2 regions of the Methylocella sp. genome follow, and region 1 is predicted to be linked to the other one. Evidence: riboswitches for the same ligand, from Rfam matches in the RefSeq annotation. Region 1 holds a riboswitch; the other holds the start of a gene.
The links. Region 1 has a riboswitch for cobalamin ahead of ACILRB_RS01360 (ribonucleoside-diphosphate reductase subunit alpha). Riboswitches for the same ligand answer to the same signal wherever they lie in the genome.
Positions count from the first base shown of each region.

Region 1 (6,990 bases):
GGCTTGGCGCGGGCTCCGGGCGAAAACGTCAGGCCGCGTTCGCGTCGGCCATGGCACCCGAATGGATGATGGTGCCCACATGCTCGCCGCGCAGGGCGGCGGTGATCCGGCCGGGGACGAGGCCGTTCACCACCTGCACATGCTCGAGGTGGCGGGCGGTCGGCATCAGGTCGAGCAGCACGCGGTCGAGCGGCAGCGTGCCCGTGGTTCTGGCGAGGTCGGCGGCGCTCGTTTTGGAGATGAGCTTCGCCCTGTCGCCGCCCTCGCCCCTGGGGTCGGCGTCATAGATCCCGTCGACGTCCTCGACGATGGTGAGGCCCGCCGCGCCAAGCGCGTCGGCGACGAGGAAGGCGCCCGCGTCGGCCCGGTGGATCGGAATGCGCGAGTTCGGAAACTCGTGATGATGATAGGGCGGGAAGGCGCTGCCGACCACCGCGCGGGCGGCGGCGAGATGGATCGCGAGCTGGTTTGCGACGGTTGGGCGCTCGACATAGGAGACGCCCTCGGGCGCGAGCAGCGCGGCGAGGATGTGGCCGTTCTGGCCGGCCTCGCTCGCGGCGAGCGGGGCGAGCGAGCCGACCGGCAGGCCGAGGTCGAGGCCGACGCCGTAGAGATGGCGCGCGCGCACGCCGGCGCCGGTCAGGATCAGCATGCGATGCTCGGGCAGGAGCCTGCGCAGCTCCTCCACGACGGGAAGGATCGCCTCCGCGCCGCGGTCCATGATCGAGCGCCCGCCGATCTTGACGACCTGCAGCCAGGGCAGGAGCCGGATGGGGCGCCGGCCGGCGACGGGGCGGGTCAGGCTCGAATCGAGGAGCGTCTGGCGCGCGAGCGGCGAGGCGACGTGCTTGATGGCGTCCGCGTCGGACATTGGATTCTCCCTTAGCTCGCGGTGATGATGGTGCCGACGTGCTCGCCGGCGAGCGCGCGGGTCAGATTGCCGGGGACGAGGCCGTTCACGACCTGCACCTCCCGGACGTGACGCGCCGCCTTGAGCAGGTCGAGCATCGGAAATTCGAGAATCGAATCATGCAGGCCCCGCGCCATCATCTCGTCGACCGAAATCTTCGGAATGAACTTCGCGTCGGTCGAGGTCTTGGGGTTGGCGGTGAACAGCCCGTCCTCGTCCTTGACGAAGATCATCGCCTTGCAGCCGAACTGCTCGGCGAGCAGGAAGCATCCGGCGTCGGTGCGGTAGGGCGGGATGACGCCGTCGGCGGCGGGACGCATCCACAGGCCGTAAGGCGGCATGCCGCTGAACACGACGGCGTTGACCTCGGCGAGGTAGAGCGGCACCGCCGAGAGGCCCGCGCCCTCGACCTGCGAGATGCCGTGCTTGGCGAGGAGCTGCCCCAGCATGGCCGCGTTCTGGTCGGCGACCGAGGCGCCGAGCTGCGAGAGCACGCCCGCCGGCAGGTTGAGCCCGGCGGCGATGGAGTAAAGATGCCGCGCCCGCGTGCCCGCGCCGGTGCCGATCAGGAGCTTGTGGTTCTTGCGGACGGCGACGATCTCCTCGACCAGCGGATAGAGCGCGGCGCGGCCGCGGTCGATCACGCTCTGGCCGCCGATCTTGATCACCGTCGCGTCGGGCAGGATTCTGAAGTCCGGCGCGGCCTCGGCCGCGGCGAGCAGCTGCGCGTCGGTCAGCGACCTCTGCATGAGGAGCGTTTCGAGCTCCGAAGTCGTGGTGTTCATGGGGGGCCTTTCTGCGTTGGAGCGCGCGGCTTAAGTTTCGAGGAGATCAATACTTCTTAAGCAACTACGTGGCAACGACTGGAAAATATGCTTCTTTTACATGGCCCGGAAAAAACGGCGCAAAACGCGCAATTTCGCGCGTCGCGCCGGCCCGGGCCTGACGCGGCCTGAGGTTTTGACGTCGCCCGGGCCGCCGGCGAGGCGTCCGCCGGAAAGGAGTCGAAATGAATCTGACGCGGACGACGATGGCGTCGCCGGTCGGCGAGCTGACCCTTGTCGCCGGCCGCGCCGGCCTTGTCGCCGTGCTGTGGCCGGGCGACGATCCGCGCCGCGTGCCGCTCGGCCCGAGCCGCCCCGACCCTGACAGCCCGACGCTGGTCGAGACGAGGCGCCAGCTCGACGAATATTTCGGCGGGAGGCGGCGGCGCTTCGACCTTCCGCTCGATCCGCAGGGGACCGCGTTCCAGAAGCGGGTCTGGGCCGAGCTTCTGAACATCCCCCATGGCGAGACGCGCAGCTACGGCGACCTCGCGCGCGCGCTCGGCGATCCGCGCGCCGCGCGCGCGGTCGGCGCCGCCAACGGGCGCAACCCGATCTCGATCATCGCGCCGTGCCATCGCGTCGTCGGGGCCTCGGGCCGCCTCACGGGATTCGCGGGCGGCCTTGAGGCGAAGGCGTTCCTGCTGGGGCTCGAAGGCGTCCTGCCGGCGCCTGGCCGCAAAGCCCGCTGTGGATGACGGCCGGCGATATGTTGACCGTGCCGGGCGATCGCCCCACTATATCTGGAGATCGCGGTCTTTCGTCCCTCAGGGGCGAAAGCTAAGAGGGAATCCGGTGAGCCTTGCGGCGACTCCGGGGCTGTCCCCGCAACTGTGAGCGGCGAGCCTTCGCCCATTTCGCGCCACTGAAGCCGCAAGGCTTCGGGAAGGCCGGGCGAAGGCGGCGACCCGCGAGCCAGGAGACCTGCCGCGACCTGAAAGAATCTTCCTCGGGCGGGGCGTCCCGACGGAGCGTCTGGATTTCGGGCCGGCGGACGCTCCGCCGCGCCCCTGCTCCATGCGTCCGCGCGGCCTCTGCTTCAACGTCTGGAGTCTGAAGCCGATGTCGCAGATCGTGGAGCTCGAACGGCCGGCCGGCCGGAGCCATGCGGGCGGGCGCGCAGCCCCGGCGGGCGCGCCGTCCGAGCCGGGCTGCCAGGTGATCCGGCGCAATGGCGCGGTCACCCCCTTCGACGCCGCCAAGATCGCGCTCGCCCTGACCAAGGCGTTCCTCGCCGTCGAGGGCGGCGGCGCGGCCGCCTCGCGCCGCGTGCATGACATCGTGCGCGAGCTGACCGACGAGATCGTCGGCGGCCTGACGCGCCGCGCCGACGCCGGCCGCGCCTTCCATATCGAGGACATCCAGGACCGCGCCGAGCTCGCGCTGATGCGCGGCGGCCATCACAAGGTCGCGCGCGCCTATGTGCTCTATCGCGAGGAGCGGGCGCGCGAGCGCGCCGCGGCGCAGGCCGAGCCGCTGGCGCCGCGGCTGCGCGTCAAGACGGCGGACGGCGCGCTCGAGCCGCTCGACGAGGCGCGGCTCGACGCGCTCGTGCGCAGCGCGGCGCAGGGCCTCGACGGCGTCTTCCCGGAGGCGATCCTCGACGAGACGCGCCGCAATCTCTACGACGGCGTCACGCTCGACGAGCTGTCGCAGGCGCCGATCCTCGCCGCGCGAACGCTGATCGAGACCGAGCCGAACTATGCGCGCGCCTCGGCCCGCCTCCTGCTCGACCGCCTGCGCCGCGAGGCGCTGAGCTTCCTCGCCGGCCGGCCCGAGGGCGCGACGCAGGACGAGATGGCGGCGCGCTACGCCGATTATTTCCGCGCCTATCTCAAGGCGGGGATCGCCGGCGGGCTGATCGACCCGGAGCTCGCCCGCTTCGACGTCGACAGGATCGTCGCGGCGCTCGAGCCCGCGCGCGACCTCGCCTTCGACTATCTCGGCCTGCAAACTCTCTATGACCGCTATTTCCTGCATGTCGGCGGCGCGCGCTTCGAGCTGCCGCAGGCCTTCTTCATGCGTGTCGCCATGGGGATCGCGCTGCGCGAGGTCGACCGCGAGGCCCGCGCCGTCGAGTTCTACCGCCTGCTGTCGTCGTTCGACTTCATGGCCTCGACGCCGACGCTGTTCAACGCCGGAACGCCGCGCGCGCAGCTCTCGTCCTGCTTCCTGACCACCGTGCCGGACGATCTCGACGGCATCTTCAAGTCGATCCGCGACAACGCGCTGCTCGCGAAATATTCCGGCGGCCTCGGCAACGACTGGACGCGGGTGCGCGGCCTCGGCGCGCATATCAGGGGCACCAACGGCGAGAGCCAGGGCGTCGTGCCGTTCCTGAAAGTGGCGAACGACACGGCGATCGCCGTCAACCAGGGCGGCAAGCGCAAGGGCGCCGTCTGCGCCTATCTCGAAACCTGGCATGTCGACATCGAGGAGTTTCTCGACCTGCGCAAGAACACCGGCGACGACCGCCGCCGCACGCATGACATGAACACGGCGAACTGGATTCCCGACCTGTTCATGGAGCGCGTCGAGGCGGACGGGCAGTGGACGCTGTTTTCGCCTGACGAGACGCCGCATCTGCATGAGCTTTACGGGCGCGAATTCAAAGAGGCCTATGAGGCCTGCGAGGCCAGGGCCGCGCGCGGCGAGCTCAAGGTGTTCCGCAAGCTGCGCGCGACGGATCTGTGGCGGCGCATGCTGACCATGCTGTTCGAGACCGGACATCCGTGGATCGCCTTCAAGGACGCCTGCAACATCCGCTCGCCGCAGCGCCACGCCGGCGTCGTGCATTCGTCGAACCTGTGCGCCGAGATCACGCTCAACACCTCGGACGACGAAGTCGCGGTGTGCAATCTCGGCTCGGTCAATCTCGCCGCCCATGTGGGCGCGCGGGGCCTCGACCGCGAGCGGCTGGCGCGCACGGTGAAGACGGCGATGCGCATGCTCGACAATGTGGTCGACGTCAATTTCTACACGATTCCCGAGGCGCGGCGCTCGAACCTGCGCCATCGCCCGGTCGGGCTCGGGCTCATGGGCTTTCAGGACGCGCTGCAGGCGATGCGCGTTCCCTACGCCTGCGACGCCGCCGTGCGCTTCGCCGACGAGAGCATGGAGGCCCTGAGCTTCGAGGCGATTTCGGCCTCGGTCGACCTCGCCGCCGAACGCGGGCGCTATCCGAGCTTTGACGGCTCGCTGTGGTCGCAGGGAATCCTGCCGCTCGACTCGCAGGAGCTGCTGCGCGAGGAGCGCGCCGGCGTCGGCGCCGACTTCGACCGCTCCTCGACGCTCGACTGGGACGCCCTGCGCGAGCGGGTGAGGCGCGTCGGCATGCGCAACTCCAACTGCATGGCGATCGCGCCGACCGCGACCATCTCCAACATCTGCGGCGTGTCGCAGTCGATCGAGCCGGCGTTCCAGAACCTGTTCGTCAAATCCAACATGTCGGGCGACTTCACCATCGTCAACGCGGCGCTCGCGCGCGACCTCAAGGCGCTCGGCCTGTGGGACGAGGTGATGGTGTCGGACCTCAAATACTACGACGGCGGCCTCGGCGCGATCGACCGCGTTCCCGACGAGATCAAGGCGCTCTACGCCACGGCGTTCGAAATCGAGCCGGCGTGGCTGATCGAGGCGGCGGCGCGCCGCCAGAAATGGATCGACCAGGCGCAGTCGCTCAACCTCTATGTGGCGACGCCCTCGGGCCGCAAGCTCGACGAGACCTACCGTCTCGCCTGGCGGCGCGGCCTCAAGACGACCTATTACCTGCGTTCGCGCTCGGCGACGCATGTGGAGAAATCGACGCTGAAGGGCGTCGACGGAAAGCTGAACGCGGTCGCCGCCGCGCCGGCGGCCTGCGCGCTCGACGATCCGGCCTGCGAGGCCTGCCAGTGACTGCGCGAAAGGGAGACGCGGCCATGCTCGACTGGTCTGACCTCAACTCCGCGCCGCGCCGCGCCCTGTCCGCGCCCGCTCCGTCCGCCGACGGCTCGGGCCTCGGGCGCATCGAGCGCGGCGCGGCGCGCGTCAGCGTCGACGACAAGCGCATGATCAACGCCCGCGCCGACGTCAACCAGCTGCTGCCGCTCAAATACAAATGGGCGTGGGAGAAATATCTTTCCGCCTGCAACAACCACTGGATGCCGACCGAAGTCTCGATGCAGGCCGACATCGCGCTATGGCGCTCGCGCGACGGGCTGAGCGAGGACGAACGGCGCATGGTCAAGCGCAATCTCGGCTTCTTCGCGGCGTCCGAAAGCCTCGTCGCCAACAATATCGTGCTCGCCATCTACCGCCGGCTGACCAATCCGGAGTGCCGGCAGTATCTGCTGCGGCAGGCGTTCGAGGAGGCGGTGCATACGCACACCTTCCAGTATATCGTCGAGAGCCTGGGCCTCGACGAGGGCGAGCTGTTCAACATGTATCGCGAGGCGCCCTCGATCACCGACAAGGCCGCCTGGGCGCTGGAGCATACGCGCGCGCTCGCCGACGATTCATTCGCGACCGGCGCGCCCGGGGCCGATCAGGCGTTCCTGCGCGATCTCGTCGCCTTCTACGTCGTGTTCGAGGGCATGTGGTTCTACACGGGCTTCGCGCAGATTCTCTCGCTCGGGCGGCGCAACAAGATGGTCGGGGTCGCCGAGCAGTATCAGTATATTCTGCGCGACGAATCGCTTCACCTCAATTTCGGCGTCGACGTGATCAACCAGATCCGCATCGAAAATCCCGATCTGTGGACGAAGGCGTTCCAGGACGAGCTGCGCGGCATGGTGAGCGAGGCGGCTTCGCTCGAATCGGCCTATGCGCGGGACGTCATGCCGCGCGGCCTGCTCGGCCTCAACGCGCCCCTGTGCGATCAATATATGCGCTTCATCGCCAACCGCCGCTGCGGCCAGCTCGGCCTCGCGCCGGCGTTCGCGCCGGCCGAAAATCCGTTCCCGTGGATGAGCGAGACGATGGATCTCAAAAAGGAGAAGAACTTCTTCGAGACGCGCGTCATCGACTATCAGAGCGGCGGCGCGCTGGCCTGGGACTGACGGCGGGACGTTTTCGCCACAGTGGGAGACGAAATCCGCGCGCGGCCCCGGCCGGCCCGCGCGCGCCCTTTATTTCGGACGCGCCGTCATGTTATCGGTCAGTCTGGAAGGTTCGGCATGTCGCGGCTGGCAAGGTGGACGAAAAATTTCGCAACGGTCGCGGCCTTCGCCGCCGCCTATGCGCTCGTCCTGCAGATCGTGCTCACGGGCGCGCTCG
Region 1 covers NZ_JBGAHM010000002.1:19,270-26,259, reverse strand. Annotated here, with positions in the region: gene ACILRB_RS01375 (molybdenum storage protein subunit alpha) at 29-871, opposite strand; gene ACILRB_RS01370 (uridine kinase) at 883-1,695, opposite strand; gene ACILRB_RS01365 (methylated-DNA--[protein]-cysteine S-methyltransferase) at 1,920-2,432, shown strand; cobalamin riboswitch at 2,471-2,681, shown strand; gene ACILRB_RS01360 (ribonucleoside-diphosphate reductase subunit alpha) at 2,797-5,631, shown strand; gene ACILRB_RS01355 (ribonucleotide-diphosphate reductase subunit beta) at 5,655-6,773, shown strand; gene ACILRB_RS01350 (hypothetical protein) at 6,891-6,990, shown strand, end outside.

Region 2 (6,990 bases), on a different contig from region 1:
GGCCAGAGCGGCAACGTCGCCTCGCCGCAGCTTCATTTCGAGCTGCGCAAGGGCGCGACGCCGGTCGATCCGACGCAATATCTCGCGGGGCTCTGAGCCCCCGCCGGCGGCCAGCCTTGATCCTGAATGAACGCCGGAAAGAGTCTTTCCGGCGTTTTTCGTTTCAGGGACGCGCGCAGAAGGCGACGAGCGTGGCGATCTCGGCCAGTTGCTGCGTCGCGCCGGCGACGTCGCCGGTATGGCCGCCGAGCCTGCGCCGGGCGAGCGCGCAGGCGCAGGCGACCGCGGCGACGACGAGACCGAGAGCGAGCGCCGCCTGCGCCAGAGGCGCGCCGAATGCGAGGGGCAGGGCGCAGGCGAGCGCCCCGAGCGCCGCCGCCGCGGCGACGTTTCTAGGCGTCGGCCGTCCGGCCGAATGGGCGAGGCCGCGGTCGCGCGCCGGCGGCAGAAGGGCCAGCGGGGCGAGGCCCGCCCCGCGCGAGAGCGCGCCGGCCGCGACGAGCACGGCGGCGGCGAGGCCCGCGTCGCGTTCGGCGAGCGTCGCCGCCGCGGCGACGCGCAGGATGAGCGAAAGTCCGAGCGCAAGCGCGCCATAAGAGCCGACGCGGCTGTCTGACATGATCTCGAGCCGGCGCTCGCGCGTCGACCCGCCGAAGCTGTCGGCGCAGTCGGCGAGCCCGTCCTCATGCAGGCCGCCTGTCGCCGCGGCGAGGGTGGCGACGGCGAGCGCGGCCGCGAGCGTCGGCCCGAGCCCGAGCCCGAGCCCGGCGAGAAGCGTCGTCGCGCCGAGCGCGCCGACCGTGGCGCCGGCGAGCGGCAGCAGGCGCAGCGCCCGGGCGTAGCTCCACAGATCGGCCCCATCCGCGCGCTCGAAGGCGAACACGGGGATCGGCAGGATGGTCGCAAAGCGCAGCGAGGCGAGCGTGTCGCTGACGCCGCTCAGCAGCGCGCGCCGAAGCCGGCTGAGCACCGGCCGGCGGCGCTGCGCCCTCAGGCCGAAACCTTCTCCAGCGACTGCACGACGTTGAAGCCCTCGAATTCGGGGCGCCCGAGCGTCAGCGGCTTGCGCTCGCCGGCCTGGGCGTGGGCGGCGCGAAACGCTTCGGACTTCGTCCAGTCGACAAAGTCCTGCTCGCTCGCAAACAGCGTGTGGGAGGCGTAAAGAACATGATCCTCGCGCTCCGGGCCGCGCAGGAGACGGAAGGCGATGAAGCCCGGCACTTCGTTGAGGTGCGAATCGCGGGTCAGCCAGACGTTTTCGAAGGCGGCGGTTTCGTCCTTCAGCACCTTGAAACGGTTCATGGCGATAAACATGGCGCAGGTCTCCTGGAAAGATCGTCGATCAGCGCTCATAACGCATTTGCGCGCGGCGCGCATGGCCCTGCCGGCCTGCGCGCGCCGTGCTAGAGTGGGACGGACCCTGAGGCGCCGGCGGGACGTAAGCGCGGCGCGGACCGCCGTCGCGAGCGGCGCGGACGAGGTTTCAGCGTCATGCCCGACCATGTGAAATTCCTGCTGCGCCACGCGCTGATCGGCGTCGCCATCGGGCTTGCGGTGGTGCTCGTGCTGGTCGTCGCCGACGTCGCGCGTCTGCGCACGCTGATCTCGACCTCGTCGCAGCGCTGGCTGTGGATGTTCATCCTGTGCGCGTCCTTCTGCTTCACCTTCGGCGGGCTGCAGATGGCCATGGCGGTGATGCTGATGCCGCAGGGCGACCCCGAGGACGACGAATAGGGCGCGGCCCGCCCCGCCCTCAACCCGCCTGCATCAGAGCCCCGACATGGGCGGCGCTGGCGCGCTCCAGCGCGTCGAGGCTGTAGCCGCCTTCGAGGAAGGACACGATCCGCCCGTGGCAGAGCCGGTCGGCCGCGTCGAGGAGCTTCATCGTGATCCAGGCGAAATCCTCCTCGCGCAGGCGCAGGTCGCCGAGCGGATCGGCGAAATGTCCGTCAAAGCCCGCCGAAATGAGGATCAGGTCCGGCCGGAAGACGTCGAGCGCGGGCAGGATGCGCGCCGCCATCGCCTCCCGGAAACGGTCGCCGCCGTCGCCCGCGCGCAGCGGCGCGTTGACGATATTGCCGACGCCGGTCTCCGAGACTTCGCCCGTATAGGGAAACAGCGGCATCTGATGCGTCGAGCCGAAGAAGACGTCGCGGTCCTCCCAGAAGATCTGCTGCGTGCCATTGCCATGGTGCACGTCGAAATCGACGATGGCGACGCGGCCGACGCCATGGCGCTTGCGCGCATAGAGCGCGGCGCAGGCGACGTTGTTGAACAGGCAGAAGCCCATGACGCGGCCGCGCTCGGCGTGATGGCCGGGCGGGCGCACGGCGAGAAAGGCGTTGACCGTCTCGCGCGCGGGGTCGAACAGCCGGTCGACGGCGAGGAGCCCGGCGCCGACGGCGCGATAGGCGGCCTCGAAGGAGCCGGTCGAAACTGACGTGTCGCCGTCGAAGGCGTAGGGAAATTCGCCGGCCCCCGCCACCGCCTTGACGCGCAAAAGATGCTCGGGGCCATGGGCGCGCAGGATCGCCGCCTCGACGTCGTCGCGCAGCGGAGCCTCGGCGCGGCATAGGCCGTCGAAGGCCGGGGCCGCGAGCGCCGCCTCGACGCAGGAGACGCGTTCGGGCCGCTCGGGATGGCCGACGCCCGGCTTGTGTTCGAGAAAGGCGGGATGGGTGACGAACAGCGTCTTCACCGGCGTTCTCCCTGCGGCGTCCTCCAACCCGGGCGGCCGGGCCGCGACGAACGCGCCGGCGAGGCCGAGCCGCAGAAAGGAGCGCCTGTTCATTTTTCGTCGCCGGCCCGTTCGATCGAGCTTCGGTGCGCCGCCTTGCGCGGCGGCGTCAATCTAGCCCTGCCGCCGGGGACTTGTCACGGCTTGATGACGGTGCGCGCAAGGCCTGCGCTGTGCCCGCGGCGCCACGCTTGCGCGCGTCTTTGCGGCGCGCCGCCGCGGCCGCGTTGACGCTTCCGTGAAGCTCCGCCATCATCCGTTCGATGGTTCCCGTCAAGGGATCAAAAGGGAACGCGGTGCGGGCCTTGCGCTCAATTCCGCGGCTGCCCCCGCAACTGTAAGCGGCGAGCGACGCGCCAGGACGCCACTGGGAAACCGGGAAGGCGGCGCGAAGCGACGACCCGCGAGCCAGGAGACCTGCCATCGACCGTGGTCACGCGCGGGCGCGTCGGGCGGGGTGCCCCGGCGGAGACAGGCGCACGCCCGCAAGGGCGCCGCGCCGGCCTTGGCTCGCAGTGACGCGCAACCACGTCGCCGCAGGCCCATGACCCGTCTTTCCCTGTTTTCGCCGGCCGCGCGCCGGCGCCTCCTGTTATCTTCCCTCTCCCTTCTTGCCCTGGGCTCCGCCGCCGCCGCGCAAGGCGTCTCGCCGGACGCCGACGCGCAGGCGCTCGCCCGGCAGGACGCGGCGCCCGCGGCCGCGCAGCCGGCCGAACTGCCGGAGATCCTGGTCGTCGGCGCGACGCGCGTGCCGACGCCCAAAGGCGATCTCGGCACCAGCGTGTCGGTCGTGACCTCCGAAGAGATCGAGGCGCGCCAGCAGCGGCTCCTGCCGGATTCCCTGCGCGACCTGCCAGGCCTCAACGTGGCGCAGACTGGCGGGCCCGGCGGCCAGACCTCGGTGTTCATCCGCGGCACGAATTCGAATCACACCAAGGTGCTGATCGACGGCATGGACGTGAGCGACCCGTCGACGCCGAACGGCTCGTTCGATTTCGCCCATGTGCTCAATTTCGACGTCTCGCAGATCGAAGTGCTGCGCGGGCCGCAGAGCGGCATTTACGGCTCGGACGCGATCGGCGGCGTCGTCAACATCATCACCGATCCGGGCGAGGGCCCGATGAAGGCCAAGGTCACCGCGGAGGCCGGATCCTTCGGCCTGTTCAACCAGTTCGGCCGCGTGTCGGGCTCGACCGACCGCATCAGCTATTTCCTGGGCTACGGCCATTTCTACTCGAACGACGTCGAGGTGACGCCGCAAAACCTCGTGCCGCCCGGGCGCGGGATCAATCCGAACATCTATGACAACAGCACCTTCTCGGTCAGGCTCGGCGCGAAGCTCACGGAGATCTTCGACGTCGGTCTCGTCGGGCGCTACACCAATGCGACTCTCTGGTCGACGAGCGACGATTTCGTCGGCCCGCAAAGCATGCTGACCGGCAGCTTCACCAACCAGAACTTCAGCCGCGTCTTCGTCCACGCCTCCCTGCTCGACGGGCGCTTCGACAATACGGTCGGCGTCTCCTATGTCGATTACGCGCGCAACGTCATGGACCCGAATTTCGATCCGATTTCGCGCAACCTGTACAGCGGCTCGCGCGTGAAGGTCGATTATCTCGGCCGGTTCAACGTGATCGAGGGGCAGACGCTGATCTTCGGCGCCGAACGCGAATCCAATCGCGTCTCGAACAGCAGTCCGCTGTGGGCGGCGAACGGCGACACCGCCGGCTATGTCACGCTGCAATCCGATTTCGGCGGCCGCCTGTTCAACGCCGCCAGCGTGCGCTACGACGCCAACGACCAGTTCGGCGGCCGCGCCACCTTCCGCGTCGCGCCGGCGCTGCTGTTTCCCGAAACCGGCACGAAGCTCAAGGCGAGCGTCGGCACGGGCTTCAAGGCGCCGTCGCTCGACCAGCTCTACAATAATTATCCGGCGTTCAATTTCTACGGCAACCCGGATCTCGGCCCCGAGACCAGCGTCGGCTGGGACGCCGGCGTCGAGCAGACGCTGCTGCCGGGCCGCATCTCCTTCGGCGCGACCTATTTCAACAACGACATCAAAAATCTCATCGACTTTAACAGCACCTTCACGTCCTATGTGAACGTCGGCCAGGCGCGCACCCAGGGCCTCGAAAGCTTCATGAGCCTTTCGCCCTTCGACGGCTTCAGCGTGGTCGCCAACTACACCTATACGGTGGCGATCAACGAGGACGACGATCTGTTCCTGCTGCGCCGCCCGCGCGACAAGGTCAGCCTGACGGCGACGCTGCAGGCGACCGAGCGGCTGCTCCTGACCGCCAACCTGCTTTACGTGGGCCCGTGGCGCGACGTGAACCGCTCGGGAAGCGAGAGCTATATCTTGACGCCCGGCTATACGCTGCTCAACTTCACGGGCGCCTATGATTTCGGCCATGGGCTGACGGCGTTCGGGCGCATCGAGAACGCGCTCAACCTGCGCTACCAGAACCCGCTGGGGTTTCAGGCGCCGGGCCTTGGCGTTTTCGGAGGCGTGAGGTTCGCCTTCGGCCAGAATGGTCTATTATGAGAGCCGAACCAGCATCTTCGCGAGGAATCCCCATCATGCCGCTTTCCGTCGAACATTCGGCCGACTGGCGTCGTCCGATCTGGATCGGGACGCTCGTCGCGGCGAGCGTCGCCTTCAGCCTCGGCTTCGCCTGCGCCGCGCCCTTCGCCGCCTTCGCGGCGCTCGCCGCGCTGACCATGCCGGCGCGGCCCGCGCTGGCGCTCATCGGCCTCGTCTGGTTCGCCAACCAGGCGGTCGGCTTCCTCATCCTGCATTATCCGGCCGACTCCATCGGCTGGGGCCTCGCCATCGGCGTCGGCGCCGTGGGCGGCGCCTTCGCCGCGCGGGCGGCCGCGCGCGCGCTCCCGGCGCCCGAGCCGTTGCGCTACGCGCTCGCCTTTCTCGCGGCCTTCGCGGTCTATGAGGCCGCGCTGCTGGCCATGGCCATCGCCACGGGCGGCGGCCACGGCGCTTTTACCGCCGAGATCATGGGGCAGGTCTTCGCGATCAACGCGGCCGCCTTCCTTGGCCTGCTCGCGCTCAACCGGACCGGCGAGGCGCTTGGCCTCGTCATCCGCCCGGACGCCGCGGCCGCCATGCTTGGGCGCGGCGGAAGCGTCGCGCCGCGCGCCTGAGCGCGTCGTCCCGCGCCTCGACGCGTCTTGCGGCGCTTCGCAAAACCTTGAAAGTTTTGCGGAGCATGCCTATTGCGTAAGACGCGCGGACCGCCTGCGGGCGCCGCGCATGCGCCGTTCCAGCTTTTGCGCCGGAGCGGCCTGACGCGCACGGCGGCCGCAGCCGCATGGAGACGATCAAGATGGGTTTCAGGGTCGCCGTCGTCGGCGCGACGGGAAACGTCGGCCGCGAGATGCTCGACATTCTGGCCGAGCGCCGCTTTCCGGTCGACGAGGTGATCGCGCTCGCCTCCTCGCGCTCGATCGGGACGGAAGTCTCTTTCGGCGACAAGGTCCTGAAATGCAAGGTGCTCGACAATTACGACTTCAGCGGCGTCGACATCTGCCTGATGTCGGCCGGCGGCTCGGTCTCGACCGAATTCTCGCCGCGCATCGGCGCGCAGAACTGCGTCGTGATCGATAATTCCTCGGCCTGGCGCTATGACGCGGACGTGCCGCTGATCGTGCCCGAGGTCAACGCCGACGCGATCGCGGGCTTCGGCAGGAAGAACATCATCGCCAACCCGAACTGCTCGACGGCGCAGCTCGTCGTCGCGCTGAAGCCGCTGCACGACCGGGCGAAGATCCGTCGCGTCGTGGTCTCGACCTATCAGTCGGTCTCGGGCGCCGGCAAGGAGGCGATGGACGAGCTGTTCGCCCAGACCCGCGCCGTCTTCGTGTCCGATCCGGTCGAATCGAAGAAGTTCCCCAAGCGCATGGCCTTCAACGTCATTCCCCAGATCGACGTGTTCATGGAGGACGGTTCGACCAAGGAGGAATGGAAGATGATGGTCGAGGTGAAGAAGATCCTCGACCCCAAGATCAGGCTCGCCGCCACCTGCGTGCGCGTGCCGGTGTTCATCGGCCATTCGGAGGCGGTCAACATCGAGTTCGAGCAGCCGATCACCGCCGACGAGGCGCGGGACATCCTGCGCGAGGCGCCGGGCTGCCTCGTGATCGACAAGCGCGAGCCGGGCGGCTATGTCACGCCGCATGAGGCGGCGGGCGAGGACGCGACCTATATTTCGCGCATCCGCGAGGACCCGACCGTCGAG
Region 2 covers NZ_JBGAHM010000008.1:65,039-72,028, reverse strand. Annotated here, with positions in the region: gene ACILRB_RS05915 (peptidoglycan DD-metalloendopeptidase family protein) at 1-96, shown strand, start outside; gene ACILRB_RS05910 (adenosylcobinamide-GDP ribazoletransferase) at 164-970, opposite strand; gene ACILRB_RS05905 (antibiotic biosynthesis monooxygenase family protein) at 991-1,314, opposite strand; gene ACILRB_RS05900 (hypothetical protein) at 1,492-1,734, shown strand; gene ACILRB_RS05895 (histone deacetylase family protein) at 1,754-2,791, opposite strand; cobalamin riboswitch at 2,985-3,177, shown strand; gene ACILRB_RS05890 (TonB-dependent receptor plug domain-containing protein) at 3,282-5,282, shown strand; gene ACILRB_RS05885 (hypothetical protein) at 5,318-5,896, shown strand; gene ACILRB_RS05880 (aspartate-semialdehyde dehydrogenase) at 6,079-6,990, shown strand, end outside.
Region 2: it holds a riboswitch for cobalamin, as region 1 does, so the genes downstream of both, ACILRB_RS05890 (TonB-dependent receptor plug domain-containing protein) here and ACILRB_RS01360 (ribonucleoside-diphosphate reductase subunit alpha) in region 1, are expected to answer to the same signal.